DNA from 4 places in the Alkalimarinus coralli genome. Region 3 is predicted to be linked to each of the others. Evidence: predicted binding sites of a transcription regulator. Region 3 holds the regulator's gene; each other region holds the start of a gene.
The links. Region 3 encodes FNR, which switches genes on or off when oxygen is low (the NO sensors DNR and NnrR bind a similar motif). Its sites were predicted from a motif close to TTGATCTAGATCAA; they were not measured.
Positions count from the first base shown of each region.

Region 1: MY523_RS11915 (L-lactate MFS transporter) is a predicted target of FNR. The motif match lies at 1,853-1,866, and genes of this name have one in related genera.
Region 2: MY523_RS13975 (nitrous oxide reductase family maturation protein NosD) is a predicted target of FNR. The motif match lies at 1,858-1,871, and genes of this name have one in related genera.
Region 4: MY523_RS16875 (bacteriohemerythrin) is a predicted target of FNR. The motif match lies at 1,753-1,766, and genes of this name have one in related genera.

Region 1 covers NZ_CP096016.1:2,681,744-2,685,760, forward strand. The annotation lists gene upp (uracil phosphoribosyltransferase) at 1-235, opposite strand, end outside; gene MY523_RS11915 (L-lactate MFS transporter) at 514-1,755, opposite strand; gene MY523_RS11920 (GMC oxidoreductase) at 1,935-3,569, shown strand; gene MY523_RS11925 (sulfite exporter TauE/SafE family protein) at 3,566-4,017, shown strand, end outside.
Region 2 covers NZ_CP096016.1:3,098,434-3,102,450, reverse strand. The annotation lists gene MY523_RS13980 (ABC transporter ATP-binding protein) at 1-284, opposite strand, end outside; gene MY523_RS13975 (nitrous oxide reductase family maturation protein NosD) at 281-1,723, opposite strand; gene nosZ (TAT-dependent nitrous-oxide reductase) at 1,934-3,835, opposite strand; gene nosR (transcriptional regulator NosR) at 3,940-4,017, opposite strand, start outside.
Region 3 covers NZ_CP096016.1:2,853,192-2,857,208, forward strand. The annotation lists gene MY523_RS12790 (hypothetical protein) at 1-1,054, shown strand, start outside; gene fnr (fumarate/nitrate reduction transcriptional regulator Fnr) at 1,210-1,971, shown strand; gene MY523_RS12800 (OmpW/AlkL family protein) at 2,237-2,974, shown strand; gene MY523_RS12805 (hypothetical protein) at 3,078-3,476, opposite strand; gene alr (alanine racemase) at 3,575-4,017, opposite strand, start outside.
Region 4 covers NZ_CP096016.1:3,769,080-3,773,096, reverse strand. The annotation lists gene MY523_RS16885 (helix-turn-helix transcriptional regulator) at 1-537, opposite strand, end outside; gene MY523_RS16880 (DUF2970 domain-containing protein) at 702-947, opposite strand; gene MY523_RS16875 (bacteriohemerythrin) at 1,105-1,671, opposite strand; gene ybaK (Cys-tRNA(Pro) deacylase) at 1,810-2,277, shown strand; gene MY523_RS16865 (DUF4156 domain-containing protein) at 2,455-2,784, shown strand; gene MY523_RS16860 (PhzF family phenazine biosynthesis protein) at 2,809-3,603, opposite strand.

The sequences.
Region 1 (4,017 bases), 170 kb from region 3:
CCCTTAATATCGGCACTACGGTCACTTTCTTACCTTGAATCTGCTGAACGTCTATTGGGCCAGCCCAACTTTCTATGGTTTTGGATTCAAGCTCAAGATCTTTAGTCGCTTCATAGGTCAACAAGCAGCCAACTTCTGTTGCCAGTTCTCTAAAGCGTTTGGTGCTGATATCAGCTTCACGCATCAGCCCTAATTTATGTTGCACCAATGGGTGTTTAATCTCATGTACCGGCATACTTCACCTATAGAATTTGCGAAGAGTAAAATGATTTGATGAGACATCAATGAGCAACCTGTAAACCAAATTCCGTGCACAATCCCAATGCCTCAAATTGGAGCAGAGTATAACGTCAAGTAATGGGGTTATAAACAAAATAGCGTTCGATTATCGTTTTTTTCAACCCATCATTTCTGCAAGATAAACGCACAACTTATTTTTACAGCTGGCAAAAAAATACCCTTAGATATTCACCTAAGGGTATCGCTATATTTTTAACTCAGGCCAGCAGAAAATTAGGAGGCGTGAGCAACACTAAGACGCGTGACAGTTTGCTTTTCTCTAAGCATAAACGTTAGCAGAGCACTTAGAACCAGCAAGCCTCCGGCAACCGCAAAAGAGCTGGTAAAAGAACCGCTGGATGCCTTTAATACTTCCGCCACTCTTACCAGTACAAATGCACCCGCTCCCCATGCAGTAAATAACATACCGTAATTGGTTCCAAAATTTTTCGCGCCCCATAGCCCTTTGGCAAAAGCCGGAAACAAGGAAAGGTTGGTGCCGTAGTTAAAGCCGATAAACGTTGCTAACAGAATAAGCGCCACCGCACTGGCATCATTACCGCCCAATAATGGAATAGCAGAAAACATGAGTACCGCTTGGAATATAAGCATGGCAAATAGTGTGTTGACACGCCCAATTCGGTCAGACAACAGACCTGCCACAACCCTGCCCCCAGCATTTCCCACAGCCATGATAGATACCGCCATAAACGCCATGGTTCCCATGCTCTGTTTAGCCATGCCTGCAACGCTACCGATCACCATGAGCCCTGCACCTGCACCAATAAAGTAGATCGTCCAGAGAATATAGAATTTTGACTCCTTCAATAGCTGTGATGGAGCAAAATCCTGTGCAGGAACAACCGCAGCGGCGGCCGGCTCGTTCACACGATAGTTTTCAGGTGGGTTAGATAGCAGCATGGCCAGCGAACATACAATCACCGTAAAACCGATCCCCAGTATCATCATCGTACTCTGAAGACCAAGAGCGCCTGTCATATAGGCCGCTAAGGGGGCAATATAAACCGGAGCCAGGCCAAAACCTGATACAACAATACCTGCAATCAGTCCGGTTTTGGCTGATGGAAACCAGCGTAAAGCGGGAGGGGTCGCAGATGAGTAACCGAAGCCAATACCTGCCCCTGCAAGTACGCCAAAGCCAATAATCCAGCCCCAATAATCTGCGGTTTGAGAGATAAGCAAGAAACCTGCACCAACCAGAACCCCACCCAATATAGCCGTAACACGGGGGCCAAAACGATCCTGGCACTTTCCTGCAACAACCATCGTTAAGGCAAACGTAAGACAAGCAACCGCGTAGGGGTCATTAATAGACGACAAGTTCCAATTAAACACCCCACCTTGCTGAATCGATTCGGTAATCTCTTTTTTAAAAATACTCCACGTATAAAGTACCCCTAACGCCAGGTTAATGCCTGTACCCGCTAAGGTGACCTGCCACCCCTTGTTCTTCATCTACCATCCCCTCTCGCAGTGAGTGCCCGACCTTTCTGTATTCAGGTCAATGTCGTCATAAACTTGTGCATTTAAACGAATTCTGATTACGTTGTACTTGTATAAGATCAAGAGCCTCTTGTGATCACCGTTGAATCTGATAGACAATGGTTCAGAGACCAGAATAATAAGGAACGAGCATGGATAAGCATTTCGACTACGACTACATCATTGTTGGCAGCGGTTTTGGGGGCTCGGTATCAGCCCTTCGTCTGTCAGAGAAAGGCTACAAGGTATTAGTGTTGGAAAAGGGAAAGTGGCTCAAAGCCAAAGACTTCCCGACAACCAACTGGAAGCTAAAAAAGTGGCTATGGCTACCACTGTTAAAGTGTTTCGGACTCTTTAAAATGACAATTTTCCGCCATGTCACCGTACTATCCGGCGTTGGTGTCGGTGGCGGATCGCTGGTTTACGCCAACACACTGCCAGTGCCCAAAAAAACGTTTTTTGAAGCGGATAGCTGGCGTCATTTAGAAAACTGGGAAGAAGAGCTTAAGCCACACTACAAAACAGCATTAACCATGCTGGGCGCAACGCCATCTCCCCGAAAAGAGCACGGCGATGAAGCCCTTCAAACACTCGCTAAACAAATGGGAAAAGAGGAATGTTTTGAAGCCCCTAATGTCGCGGTATTTTTTGGCGAACCGGGTAAGAAAGTCGCAGACCCCTATTTTGACGGAAAAGGCCCGGAACGCGTAGGCTGTACTTTTTGCGGCGGCTGTATGCTCGGTTGCCGCTTCAACGCAAAAAACACCTTGGATAAAAACTACCTCTATCTTGCGCAACAGAATGGTGCAGAGATTCAAGCCGAATCAGAAGTCATCGATGTAAGAGAGTATCTTGCTGACGGCCTTCATGGTTATAGCGTGGACTGGAAAAACTCAACTCGCTATTTCGGTGAATCTGGAACATTTCATACCAAAGGTATTATTTTTGCGGGTGGCGTTATGGGAACCATCAAGCTGCTTTTAAAACTTAAAGAAACCTCATTACCCAGAATTTCAGACCGACTCGGTTACGGTATTCGCACCAATTCAGAAGCCTTAATTCCGGTGACAACAACCAGTAAAGAGAACGACTATTCTGAGGGCATTGCTATTAGCTCGCTGCTGCACACTGACGACCATAGCCATTTGGAGGCAGTGCGCTATTCTGCAGGTGCAGGCTTCTGGCGGCTGGCCATGGTGCCTATGGTTAGAGGTGGCAATATTATCACCCGCATTGCAAAAATGGCCTGGCAGTGGCTACGCCATCCGGTCAAAAACTTTAGGGTGGCAACTGTTGACGACTGGGCAAAACGAACGCAAATACTGCTCTTTATGCAAACACTCGACAGCACGCTAAAGTTTACTCGCGGCCTATTCGGGATGAAATCGCGCGTAGATATAGGCGAAGCGCCTACCGCGTTTATACCCGAGGCGCAGGAGCTTGGAGAAAAATACGCTGAGATCATTGACGGAAAACCCACTGTTTTACTTTCCGAAACGCTCATGGGCATACCGACTACCGCACACATTCTCGGTGGCGCCTGCATGGGTGACAGCGCGAGTGAAGGCGTCATCAACTCAAAACACAGTGTGTTTGGATATCAAAACATGTATGTCTGCGATGGTTCCTCGATCTCCGCCAATATTGGTGTAAACCCATCTCTGACCATTACCGCACTGACCGAACGAGCAATGAGCTATGTTCCTGAAAAAGAGAGACCAGAAAAAGATAGACCTGAAAAAGAGAGGCCTGAAACAAACAACCCCGAAAACGAGAAGCCTGAATGACTGAGTGGTTTGCAGGCCTATCGCCGGTTACCATCGCGCTGCTGTCAGCAAGTAGCTTTTTAGGGTCATTTATCACTGCTGCGTTGGGTGTCGGCGGGGGTGCGTTTTTAATTGCCGTAATGGCCGACTTAGTCCCTCCCCTCGCACTCATCCCTTTACACGGTCTGGTGCAAATGGGGTCAAACGGATCACGCGCAGTACTCACCCGCAAGCACATCGACAAACAGGTGGTGGGTCTTTTTGCTATAGGTGCCGTAATCGCATCGGGCTGTGCCGTTTTTCTTTTGGGCGCCATCGGCACCGAAATAATTCCACCACTGGTTGCACTGTTTATCCTGTGGTTATGCTGGGGGCCGATGCCGGAGTTTGGCTTGGGAAAAACGCCCACCGGGTTGCTACTCGGCGGATGGTTAACCACGCTAGCAACAATGACTGTGGGCGCAACTGG
Region 2 (4,017 bases), 250 kb from region 3:
TGGCCAGTGAGTTGCTGGTAAAACGAAACATTTTCAGGCAAGAACCCGAGTCTGTAGCGGTAGTCACTAAAGTGTGGAGAGGTTGGGGCATGGCCAAAAACAGACACAGTGCCTTCCGATGGTTTGAGCAACCCCAGGATGAGTTTCATCGTAGTTGTTTTACCGGCCCCGTTGTGCCCAAACAACCCTAATACCTCTCCTTCATCAATAGTGAGAGAGAGTTCTTTAATCGCGGCAACACCATCAAAGTGTTTCTTAACGTGGGTGAGCTGTACTACGCTCATGATGACGCTCCCGTTGTTTGATTTGTGTGAGAAAGCTGGCTGCTGGGTGGATTTTGCTCAATTTTACTGGCAGGGCGCATTAATGGGTAGCTATCCGTCACACCGGGTGACTTAAGTACCGGAAATTCGCGCTGAATCCACCTTAAGGTTTCTACAGCCGGGCTGTTCATAAGTACTTTGGCAGAGGGGTATTTCCATAACATTTTATCAACACCATCATTCGGCTCATAAGGTATGTCGCCGACGCCATTATTGTCTCTATCCCAGCCTAGGTAGTCGCTCCAGAAGTTCCCCGTGCCTTCGTTCGACCACTCCTGGGTTCGCGTTGATACATATTTAACTTGTTGTTTGTTACCAATAAAATTATTGCGAGCAATAACGTTGTCTTCCGAGCCTGCAGTAATGTGGATTCCCAGGTCACCCTCTCTAAATGTGTTGTTTTCAAGCCGGTTGTAAAAGGAATTATAGATAAAGAGCGCCTTGCCTTCAGCGCCCTGTGATGAACTGTCACCGACATAATTACTGCCTTGTCGGGTGTTACTTACGTGGTTATTTTTTATCGTTGAGTTGGTGATGTAATTTAGAAGAATTCCGTAGTTCTCGTTCCACTCCGAGCGGTTATTAATAACGGTCAGGTGTTTGGACTGCATGAGTGCATAGCCGGTGCGGGTATGATGGGTGTAGTTATTTTCTACCAGATTACTGTACGAATACATGTAGTGAACACCGTAGCGGAGGTGGTGGAACTCGTTATTGCGAATAGCGTTTTTGTGACTGGTATCGATATAGATTCCATCGCGGGTATGCCACACCTCATTGAATGCAATGTCGGCTCCCGTCGTGGCATAGAGATGGATCCCATTCCCTCTATCCTGAGAACGTATTTCAAGTACCCCTTCTATTCGGTTCGAGTGTACCGAAGTGTTTCGAGCGGCATCCAGGAAAATGGCAAATGAAACGCCTTTGAAATAATTGTCTTTGATGACGACATTATCAGCCGTCTTTTTGACGATGATGCCTGCATCCATTGCAGTCAGGTCGTCACCCCAGTTAACAATATTGCAGCCTTGAATAGTGACATCGGATGCGGTAATTCGGATGGTGTCCTTGATATGGTTTCCGTCCAGTTCCGTACCGGGTGAGCAATTAATCGTCAGGGGTTTATCTATGATGAAATTGCCTTTGTATTGTCCTTGCTTCAGCCGAAGTACGGCACCGTTTTCAGCTTTGTTGATGAATGACTGTAGATCATCTGTCGGGTTGACAATCGTAGTATCTGAAATAGTTCCAGAAACAGCTTCTGGACTGTGTGCGGCCTGGCTGTGCTTTCTAGCATCGCCGTTAAGCTCGTTCGCATCCAGGTTGGCAGAAAACAGCATCGTCAGTGCAGAATATGTGATTAAGGCACCAATATGTAAGGCAGAAGGTTTTTTGGGCATCACACTTTCTCAATAAAATCGGTCAGAATAATTGGCAGTAAAACGACTTGGTTATGCAGTCACTTTGAGTTCTGCTTACTATCGTCTGTTGCCATTGTTTAGGGGTATTTTAGTGCGATTAAGGAGGTTGTTATTTGAGTTAGCTCAACCTCAGGTTAGAGGTTGAGCTAATAAGACATTTATACAGGATATAATGCCTTCAGGTGTATCTTAAGCTTTTTCTACCAGCATACGGCCGCGCATTTCCATGTGCAGAGCATGGCAGAACCACTGGCAGTAGTACCAGAATACGCCTGGGTTTTCTGCTTTAAAGGTTACCGAAGAAGTCGCCTGAGGACCAATTTCCATTGCAACACCGTGGTTTGTCATTGAGAAACCATGGGTTACGTCTTCAATAGTATCCAGGTTGGTGACAATTACAGTGACTTCATCGCCTTGTTTAACCTTAAAGTCAGTCATGCCAAAGTTAGGTGCAACTGAAGTCATGTATACGCGAACTTTTTTGCCATCGCGGATTACTTTGTTATCAGACTCCAGAGTTACACCGTCTTTTTTGGCCTGTGCTACGGTGCTTGCGAAGAACGGATCGTCACGCGTCCATAGCTTGCTGGGCTTTAACTTGGTGCGGTGAACGATCATGCAGTCGTGAGGTTCTGCAAACGCAGGGCCATCGTGAACCAGCTTCATTTCGTCGCCTGAGATATCGATCAGCTGATCATTTTCGGCACGAAGCGGGCCAACCGGTAAGAAACGGTCTTTCGAGAACTTACATAATGAAACAAGATATTTGCCATCAGCGTCACGGGTTTCACCCATTGTGGTGTGGTTGTGACCAGGCTGGTAGTGAACATCGAGCTTCTGCTTGATGTAGTTAACCTTTTCACCGTTGTAAGCTTTGATTGCGTCTTCTACGTTCCACTTAGCGATTTGGCTATCGATAAATAGTGTGGTGTAAGCGTTACCGCGACCATCAAATGCGGTATGCAATGGCCCTAAACCTAGTTCAGGTTCACCGACTACGGTATCACGCTCTTTGATCTTGCCATCAAATAAGTCAGGTAGTTTATCGATAGCGATAATGGTTACCGTTGGAGATAACTTACCGTTTGCAACAAAGTACTTACCGTCTGGAGAGGTGTTTAGACCGTGAGGTGACTTAGGCACAGGGATGTAACGAGTGTATGGGCTCTTAGCCGCTTTACGACCATCAACAACAGGCACTTTCGAGTCGCCAATCGTTTGGTATTTGCCTTCTTTAACTGCTTTTTCAACGGCATGAATATCAAAAATAACCGCCCAGTCACGCTCATTACGCATTGACTCAGCCAGTGTTACACCATTTTCAGAGTTGTAGCAGGTTGAAGCTGCAAAACGACCAGTGTAGTCAGCATCTGTGTTATCAAGGTTACCGTCAACGATAATCTGGAACGCCATTTCCATTGTTTCTGCGTCGATGGCATTGTACATGGTGAAGTACTTTGAAGGGTCTGCCAGATCTCGGCCATCATTTGGCTGTGGCACACGGAACTCACCGTTGCAGAATACATATTTTGTGTGAGGAACTTTCTGTACACGCAAACCGTGGATTGCCTGAACGTTAGGTACGTCAAGAATTTTGTCGGTTTTCATAATGTCGCAGCGAATACGTGCAACACGGGTGTTTAGTTTATCGTTGATAAATACGTATTTACCATCGTACTTACCGTCGGTCATTGACATGTGAGGGTGGTGAGCATCACCGCACATGTGCTTACCAGACTCTCCACGAATTTCTTTACTTTCGTTAGTAATACCCCAGCCTGTTGCTGAGTCAACGTTGAATACCGGGATACGCATCAGTTCACGCATTGAAGGTAGACCCATGATGCGAACTTCGCCAGACTGGCCGCCACTCCAGAAACCGTAGTACTCATCTAGCTCACCAGGATGAACCTGTGCATTTGCTATAGAGTCCTGTGCGGCTTTTGCAAACGCTTCGCGCGTCATAACTGCCCCGCCTAGCCCGGCAACGCCTGCAACACCCGCAGCACTGGCCGCTGCTGATGCTCCCAAAAAGCCTCGACGGCTCAGGGATGGCTGGTTTTCATTTTCGTTCTTCTTGTCGTCCATCATTTTACTCCGCTTTCATCGGGTTTTAATTGGGTTACGAGACGCTTTAATTACTCATATCCCGTTTAATTTCAATTGGTTATTGAGTGTTCTCAATAACCTGTTTTCTATGCAATGTTAACGGCATCTATGGGTTGTAACTCAGGTGCCGGTTTTTTCTTTCTTAATTTCTTTGCTTTATTTAC
Region 3 (4,017 bases):
TGTTTTTGGGGATAATGCATACCCAACAAGCCGCACTATGAGACAAATTTTTTCACACAAAGACTGGCTATTTTGCACAAATAGTTTCCGATATGACTCTCCGGACAAGCCAGGTCTATTCGTTGAAGACAGAGGGTTTAGTCTTCAGAGCTATACTGACATCATTACCAACAGCAACAGAACAAACTCTGAACTTGCATTAAGCTTGTCTATGCCGCTGCAAAATACGTTGTGCAGTTTTCCTAAGCAAAATAACAGCACCACAAGCAAAATCACCCCGGTTAGAAATTATATCGACCACCTGCTCCATGAAGTTCGTTTACTGAGTGACCTAATCCCCAGAACTCGCCGCATTAATTATATTCACTGGCAGGGGGAGATTGCTCAACTGCTAAGCCCGGCAGAAATGACAGAGATTATGTATTCGCTCAATAAAGCCTTTACGCTACAAAATGAACAAGAAGGCACCTATGTCATTGAACTGGAGAAAGTGCCTGCGGATGATGCAATTATTGCGCTGATAAAAGGCTTGGGCTTTAACCATATTTGCCTCGGCACCCAGAACAGGGATCAAGGCCCTATTGATTTTGATTTTTTAGCCGACCAGGTAAAAATATTCAAGCAGTATGGCTTCAAAACGGTCAACGTACGATTTCTTACCAGACAACATGAGTCATGCGAACAGCTCAGTGAAAAACTGGAAGGGTTAATTGGTATCGACCCGGATACCATTTACTTAATAGACGAAGAAGAGCGTCAATCAGTCCTTTCAGGCGTCGAAGCCGAAGAGACAACCACCTGTGACTGTCATAAAGAGTTTGAAAACAGGCTTATTGAAGCAGGGTTCCAGAAACTGAATCATGTTAAATTCTCAAGGGACAATTCAGTGTCCAAGGGTATATCCGGTGATTTAGTTGGCATAGGTTTAGGCGCGACCAGCCTAATTGAAAACTCGTTTTCTCATAACGTCGACCAGCTTGATCAGTACTACCAGAAACTACAAAGTGGTCAGCTGCCTTTTGGTTATGGAGGTTATATCCGCCCCAAGTACTAACCCTTATTAGACTAAAGTATTAGTTCCTGCAATTTGCCTCCTTATCCTTCTATATCTAGTAAGTTTATATGCTAGAATTGCCTCATCTATGTTCCAAAAAGCATAAAAATTGATTATCCTGATGGAATAAAAGCTATTAACCGAGTAAAGCGAAGATGAGTGAGAAAATAGCAGCTATTGATCCGCAACCAGCAACAGGTATCCATCAGTCCTGCTTACAGTGCAGTCTGAGCAACCTGTGCATTCCAATTGCAGTTAACAAAGATGACATTGATCGCCTTGAAGACCTCATAAAACAAGGGAAGACGATCAACCGGGGAGATCATATTTTCAAGGAGCACTCCCCCTTTAAATCTTTATTTGCAGTTCGTAGCGGCGCAATTAAAACCTACTCAGTTACCGAAGATGGTGAAGAACAGGTAACCGGTTTTTACCTCCCTGGAGAGATAATTGGTCTCGATAGCACCAATACAGATTCGTACAGCTGTTCAGCAAAAGCACTTGAACGCGCCAGCGTCTGCGAAATTCCTTTCGGCCAACTCGAAACACTGGCTGCTAAAATCCCAACACTCCAGCACCACTTTTTTTCGCTGATGAGCAAAGAGATTCAGGGCAGTCGGCAACTCACCATGCTGCTTAGTAAAAACACCGCTGAAGAGAGAATAGCCTCCCTGTTACTAAGCCTTTCCAGCCGATTCAAGCTACGCAAGCTGTCCGGCACACAGTTCCGACTCCCTATGCCCCGAAATGATATTGGCAACTATTTGGGACTTGCTGTAGAAACAGTAAGCCGGGTATTTACCCGTTTCCAAAAAAGTGGGCTTATTTCAGTTCAGGGGCGAGAGGTCATTCTTGAAGATATGGATGCACTTGTAGATATCGTTAAAAATCACGGCAAGTGTATGAAAGGCGAATAAATTCACACCTCCCCTCCCCGAAAAAGAGGCTTAATGCCTCTTTTTTTATATCTACTTATTAGTTACTCAAAACAACACAACAAAAAAATACCTCCTTATAGGTATCTTTAGTTAACTTGATTTATCTCATTTTATTTTCATTTCTCACACTTGCCACCAATAGCCGATATTATTTTATTGCGATATGTCAATTTAACAAAATTCACCATAGCTACACTGCGCCCATCACAACTTAATCACTTCGAAACTCAATCAGGGTAGCTATATGTTAAAAAATGCATTAACTTCATCTCTTGTTGCTGGTTCACTATTAATTAGCCAATCTGCTTTTGCTTATGAAGCAGGAGATATTTTCATTAAAGGCGGTATCGCAACTGTCGATCCCCAAGAATCCAGCTCAGACATTGTTATAAATACCCCGGCTCTGGGCCCTGCCACTGGTGCAAAAGTAGGCCTGAATTCTGATACCCAATTAGGATTAGTATTCAGCTATATGGCGACCGACAGAATCGGTATTGAGCTACTTGCTGCAACACCATTCAAGCACGACATTTCTGGCGCTGGCGCAATCTCAGGCGTTGGAAAACTGGGTGACACCAAGCACCTTCCACCAACGCTCAGTGTGCAGTATTACCTGGCAGAGCCAGACGCAAAGTTCCAACCTTATGTTGGAGCCGGTATCAACTACACTATTTTCTTTGACGAAGGAACTACAGATACACTAACAAACTCAATTGGTGCATTGGCAGGCCTGACTGGTACGCCAGGTGTGGTAGCCACAAGCACCAAGCTTGATATTGATGACTCAATTGGCGCTTCGCTACAAGCGGGTTTTAACTATGAAATCACAGAAAATGCCGGGCTAACCGCAGCTGTTTGGTGGATCAACATCGATGCCGATGCTGAAATTACCGCGCAAACCAATGTGGGAACAGTAAAAGCAAATGTTGATGTTGAAGTAGACCCTTACGTTTACATGCTAGGCGCATACTATAAGTTTTAAGCCTACAGTAAGTTTTAAGCCAAACACCAATAAGAGAACCTGGCCTTTAACAAGGTCAGGTTTTTTATTTAGAGATATTGGTTAAGGTCTACCCTTAAAGTCTTCAATCTTCAGACTCTATAACACGAAGAGCAAACAACCCACCCAGAAACGCAAAGAAAGCCCCCAGTACAACCATAACAACCGCCATCAATGTAATGCTACTATTTTCTGCCGAGGAAGTTACCGAAGCAACGCCCGCTAAGAAGCCAACAGCTGCGGCGTGCCACGCTTGCTTTTGATTTGCAATCGTACCTGTTAAAAGCCCTCCAAATGCCATCGTCAGGCAATAAACCAGCATTGCAAAGATAAACCAAATTTCTTGTTTATAGGTTGAGAAAAATACATAGTCACTCGCTGCCATGCCTATGTATGACGCTAGCAGCACATAAATAGCCTGGCCGAACAGCCCCACCAAGATCGTCACTACCAACCCGATAATAAGCGCTTTCCAACTGATCATTGAATTTATCCTGAAAATGGGAATTATTGTAAAGCTGAAGTGTATATTAGCGAGTGCTGGAAGGAATTGACTTACTACAGATCACTCAAGTTAAGATGTCACTCTTCGGAATATAACCTTGGCACTCTTGATGTAACACCCGTTAGCAGCTCATAGCCAATCGTTCCGGCAGACATAGCAACCTCGTCGACTGAAACGTTCTTGCCCCAAAGCTCGACGGCATCCCCCACTTTGGCATCGGGGTGATAAGTAAGGTCAACCGTCAGCATATCCATTGAAACACGACCTATTAGCGGTACAACGCGGTCCCCCACCCATACAGGCGTACCTGTTTCGGCATGACGCGGGTAGCCATCACCATACCCCACCGCAATGGTACCCACTTTGGTTTCGCGACTCGCACGCCACGTCCCACCGTAGCCCACGCAATCCCCTGCATTCACTTCATGTATCGCCATAATACGTGACTCAAGCGACATGACTGCGGCTAACCCAAGGGCTTCTGAGGATAAGTGCGGCATAGGTGAAGAACCATACAGTA
Region 4 (4,017 bases), 920 kb from region 3:
GGCGCGTCGCTTTGCCAGAGACAATGGGGGGGCTTCCCTAGAGGTTATAACCAGGCGAATGCCCGGTGGGAGGTGGTCAACAAAAAGCGTGATCAGGTTGAGCAATTGTTGGTTTTCCATTAGATGAAAGTCATCCAATACCAGAGAAATTGCTTGCTGGGTGTCGTTATGGCCACTTAACTGGTCTAGATCGTTGAGCAGTGAAATAACAATATTCGATAGAGGAGGAGTGTCTTTTTGTTCTATTAAGGTTTTTGCTTCAATGCCTACTGATGGCTGGATACCTTGAAGCGCATTCAGAATATATTTCCAGAACTGCAAAGGAGAATTGTGAGTTTTATCCAGCGTAAGCCAGGCAAACGTGTGAGGGCGGTAATGCAACCACTGGCTCACCAGTGTTGATTTACCGTATCCGGCAGGTGCGGCAATGAGTACTAATTGACCGCCAGATGAGCGGTTGAGCCTATCAATGAGTTCTGTTCGAAAAACTGAATGCTCCCGTAGCGGAGGCAAGTAAAAGCGTGTTTTTAATAGCATAGCTGTGTGAGTGTTCGCTCCATCCTTGAGATAACAACGCTACCTGAAACTGGCGAGAAGATAAAATAATTTTCGGCTTGGTCGTATGTGTGATGCTTTCAGTTCAACACTTGTAACCTTGCATGGAAGGAGGAACGACTGGAATCAAGCTTTAGATAGCTTAATTAACCGCTTGAAATTGCGAGGTAGACGACAAGCGAAACAATCAGGATAAAGCAGCCGACGACTAAGAGTCCGACAAAAATAAACATGCCTATACGGCCTTCTTCGAGGCTGGCTTGGGCATTTTTTCGGCCCTGCACACCCAGCATCGCATAGAGTACACTGCTTAGTGTTTGCCAAAATGACAGTGTTCGCTTAGCGGGTTTTTCGGAGGGGTTTGGAGGGGCGGAATTGTCGGCTGTGTTCATAATAAAACCTAAGCGCTGAATGGTGTCAGGCCGCTGTATAAAGCGTACCTGATACAGTATAGACAGGTGCTTAGGCTTTAACTACTAACATATTAAGTTTGGCGGCTCTTTTTCAAGAACCGCTTAATACTTCAAAAGTTACTTAACACTTCAAGAACTATTTAACACCTTTTTCGAGCAGGAATGCGCTGTACTTTTTATCGGTGCCGTTGATGTGATTAATTAACCACTTTTTGAGATAGTCCAGAAGGTCTTCTACGGTTTTTTCACTGTCTTCTTCGTACTCTTTAACTTTTGCGACCACTTGGTTCGTCATATCGCGGTGTTGCTGGCGGTGCCCTTCGAAGTCGGGGTAGCCATTCTCTTCCATCATCTTCTCTTCGCGGTCGAAATGAAACTTGGTGTATTCCAAAAGCTCATTTAATGCCTCTTTATCGAAGTCTTCGCCGGTGTAATAAAGCGATGATGTCTGTAGCTGATTAATAAGCTTTAGTAGCATTTTATGGTCATTATCGATGGACTCAATGCCGACGCTGTATTCATCTTTCCAGGTTACAAACTGGCTTTCTGTCATCTTTTTATTAAGAAAAATAACCAGCGCCAAGGCGACTATAAGCACCCATGGCAAAGGGTGAGAGAGCCCCAGAGTAAAGCCAAGTAGAATGCCTGTTACGAGCGTTAATATTAGAAATGCAAGTGCAAAAGCTTTGAGCTTTTTGTTCATTGTTGTCTCCGTATAGAGCGAACCGGGTGGCAGACGTAAGAATAGATAATTACTATCTTAGTTCGAAATCTGATATTAGAATTGGTTTAGATCAATTTAGCGGGCTTTATTTGTTCCGCTCATAGTAAGGAAACCGAGATGACGCCAGCAATAAACTGCGCGGAGAAAGCAAAAATACCGTATAAAGTGCATCAATATGAACATGATAAGAGTGCCGCTTCGTTTGGTGAGGAAGCGGCAGAAAAACTGAATATTTCAGCGCAACAGGTGTTTAAAACGCTGGTTGTAGAGCTTGACTCAGGTGGAATGGCTGTCGCCGTACTGCCGGTGGCCGGCCAGCTAAACCTCAAGTCTATGGCGGGAGCGGTAAAGTCTAAAAAGGCCAAAATGGCAGACCCCAAAGCGGTTGAACGTTCTTCAGGCTACGTCTTGGGAGGCGTTAGCCCGCTAGGTCAAAAGAAGTTGCTAAAAACGGTGATTGACAGACAGGCGCTGAATTTTGATACGGTTTTTGTTAGTGCCGGGCGACGGGGGCTTGAAATAGAGCTCTCTGCCGATGATCTTGCGACATTACTCAATGCGTCTTTTGCTGACTTGAGTAAATAACACGTCTACAAGTAGCAGGCTGACTATTTTATTAGCGGAGGCAGAGTAAAGACGAATTGCTTGTCAGGAAAACGTCCATCTAATAATATCCTGCCATGCTTTGGACTGTCATTGAGTGTTTTTATACCTAACCTGACAGTGAATAAAAACTGCTGGCAACATTGCCATGGAATCATTATGAAAAAGACTATACCTACTAACATACTCATTACGTTGCCTCTGCTTGGTTTGCTCAGCTCTGGTTGTAGCTTTGTTCAATTAAAAGATGGTGCGGATGAGGTCAAAACATTAACCGCCGAACAGGCCGCAAACTGCCAGTCGGTAGGAACCGTTACCACCAAGGTTGTGGATGAGGTTTTATTGATCTCACGTAACGAAGAGACCATGGCCGAAGAGCTGGAAACGCTTGCTCGTAACGAGGCTGTGCACTCAAAAGGCAATGCGATTGTGCCAATTAGCGAAATAGAAGAGGGTCGACGAACCTTCCGGGTTTATACCTGCCCTTAGCTCAAACCCACTACATAAGGCGCGCTAGATAAAAATCTTACCTTCCAGATATTTAGCCGCGTAGCCTGATATCAATACTCTGTCGCCTTTGCTTTCACAAAATAGCTCACCACCACTTTTAGAGAGCTGGGCGGCATTGATCTTTTGCTTATTCAGCCTGGCCGACCAATAAGGCACTAATGCGCAGTGGATAGAACCGGTTACCGGGTCTTCCGGTATGTTGTAGCTGGGTAAAAAGTATCGAGAGACGCAGTCGTAGTCACTCCCCGGTGCGGTAACGACAACGCCGTATGGGTGTAGTTTCTCCAGTTCCGCAAGCTTGGGTTGCAAGGTTTTAACCTGTTCTTCCGATTCGTAAACCGCATAATAGTTAGGGTCTGAATCCACCTTAAACACTGACACAGGCAGTGTGCTTAAGCCTTTTTCCAGACTATCAGGGAGAGTGTCGCAGCGGCTGTAATGCATGGCAGGGAAGTCCAACGTTAGTAATCCACCGGCCTGGCGTACTATGAGCTCACCGCTTTTCGATTGAAAGCGAATTTCAGACCCGCTGTATGATAACTCGTTAAAGATGACAAATGCCGATGCGAGTGTGGCGTGGCCGCATAATGGAACCTCAAGGTTGGGGGTAAACCATCTGATATCCCAACCGTTATCGTCTGGCACAATGAACGCCGTTTCGGACAAATTATTCTCTCTGGCGATGTTTTGCATGGTGTTGTCGTCTATTGCACTTTCCAGTACACATACGGCAGCAGGGTTACCACTGAATACGGTCTTCGAGAATGCATCAATTTGGTAAATAGGGATTTCTATCATGGTTAGGTTGCCCTGTTTTCAGATCTGTGAGTTACCGACCGCGTAATTACACAAAATTTTTAATCGGGTAATAACAATATTGTTGGGTTGGCGCTCTGATAGCGAATTATGGCAGTAAACAGATGCTGAAAAAAGAAAAGGCGACGTCTCTGTGAGGCGTCGCCTAAAACTAACTAAAAGGCATGAAAATCGAAAAGGGTCGGATTTGATCACCCGAAAAAAACAGCGGCGGTACAACTTAACCCGCCGCTTATAGGGGGATACTACTCAAATCCACAATTAAAGAATAAGAGAAGAATGGCGAATGTTCTACGACAAAAGAGTAAGGGCGCGTTAGTAAATGAAAGGGAGTGTAACGGGATGTTTCGAAGGGGGGGAGGGGAGAAAAACGAGTGTAGCCTTGTATGAAGCAAA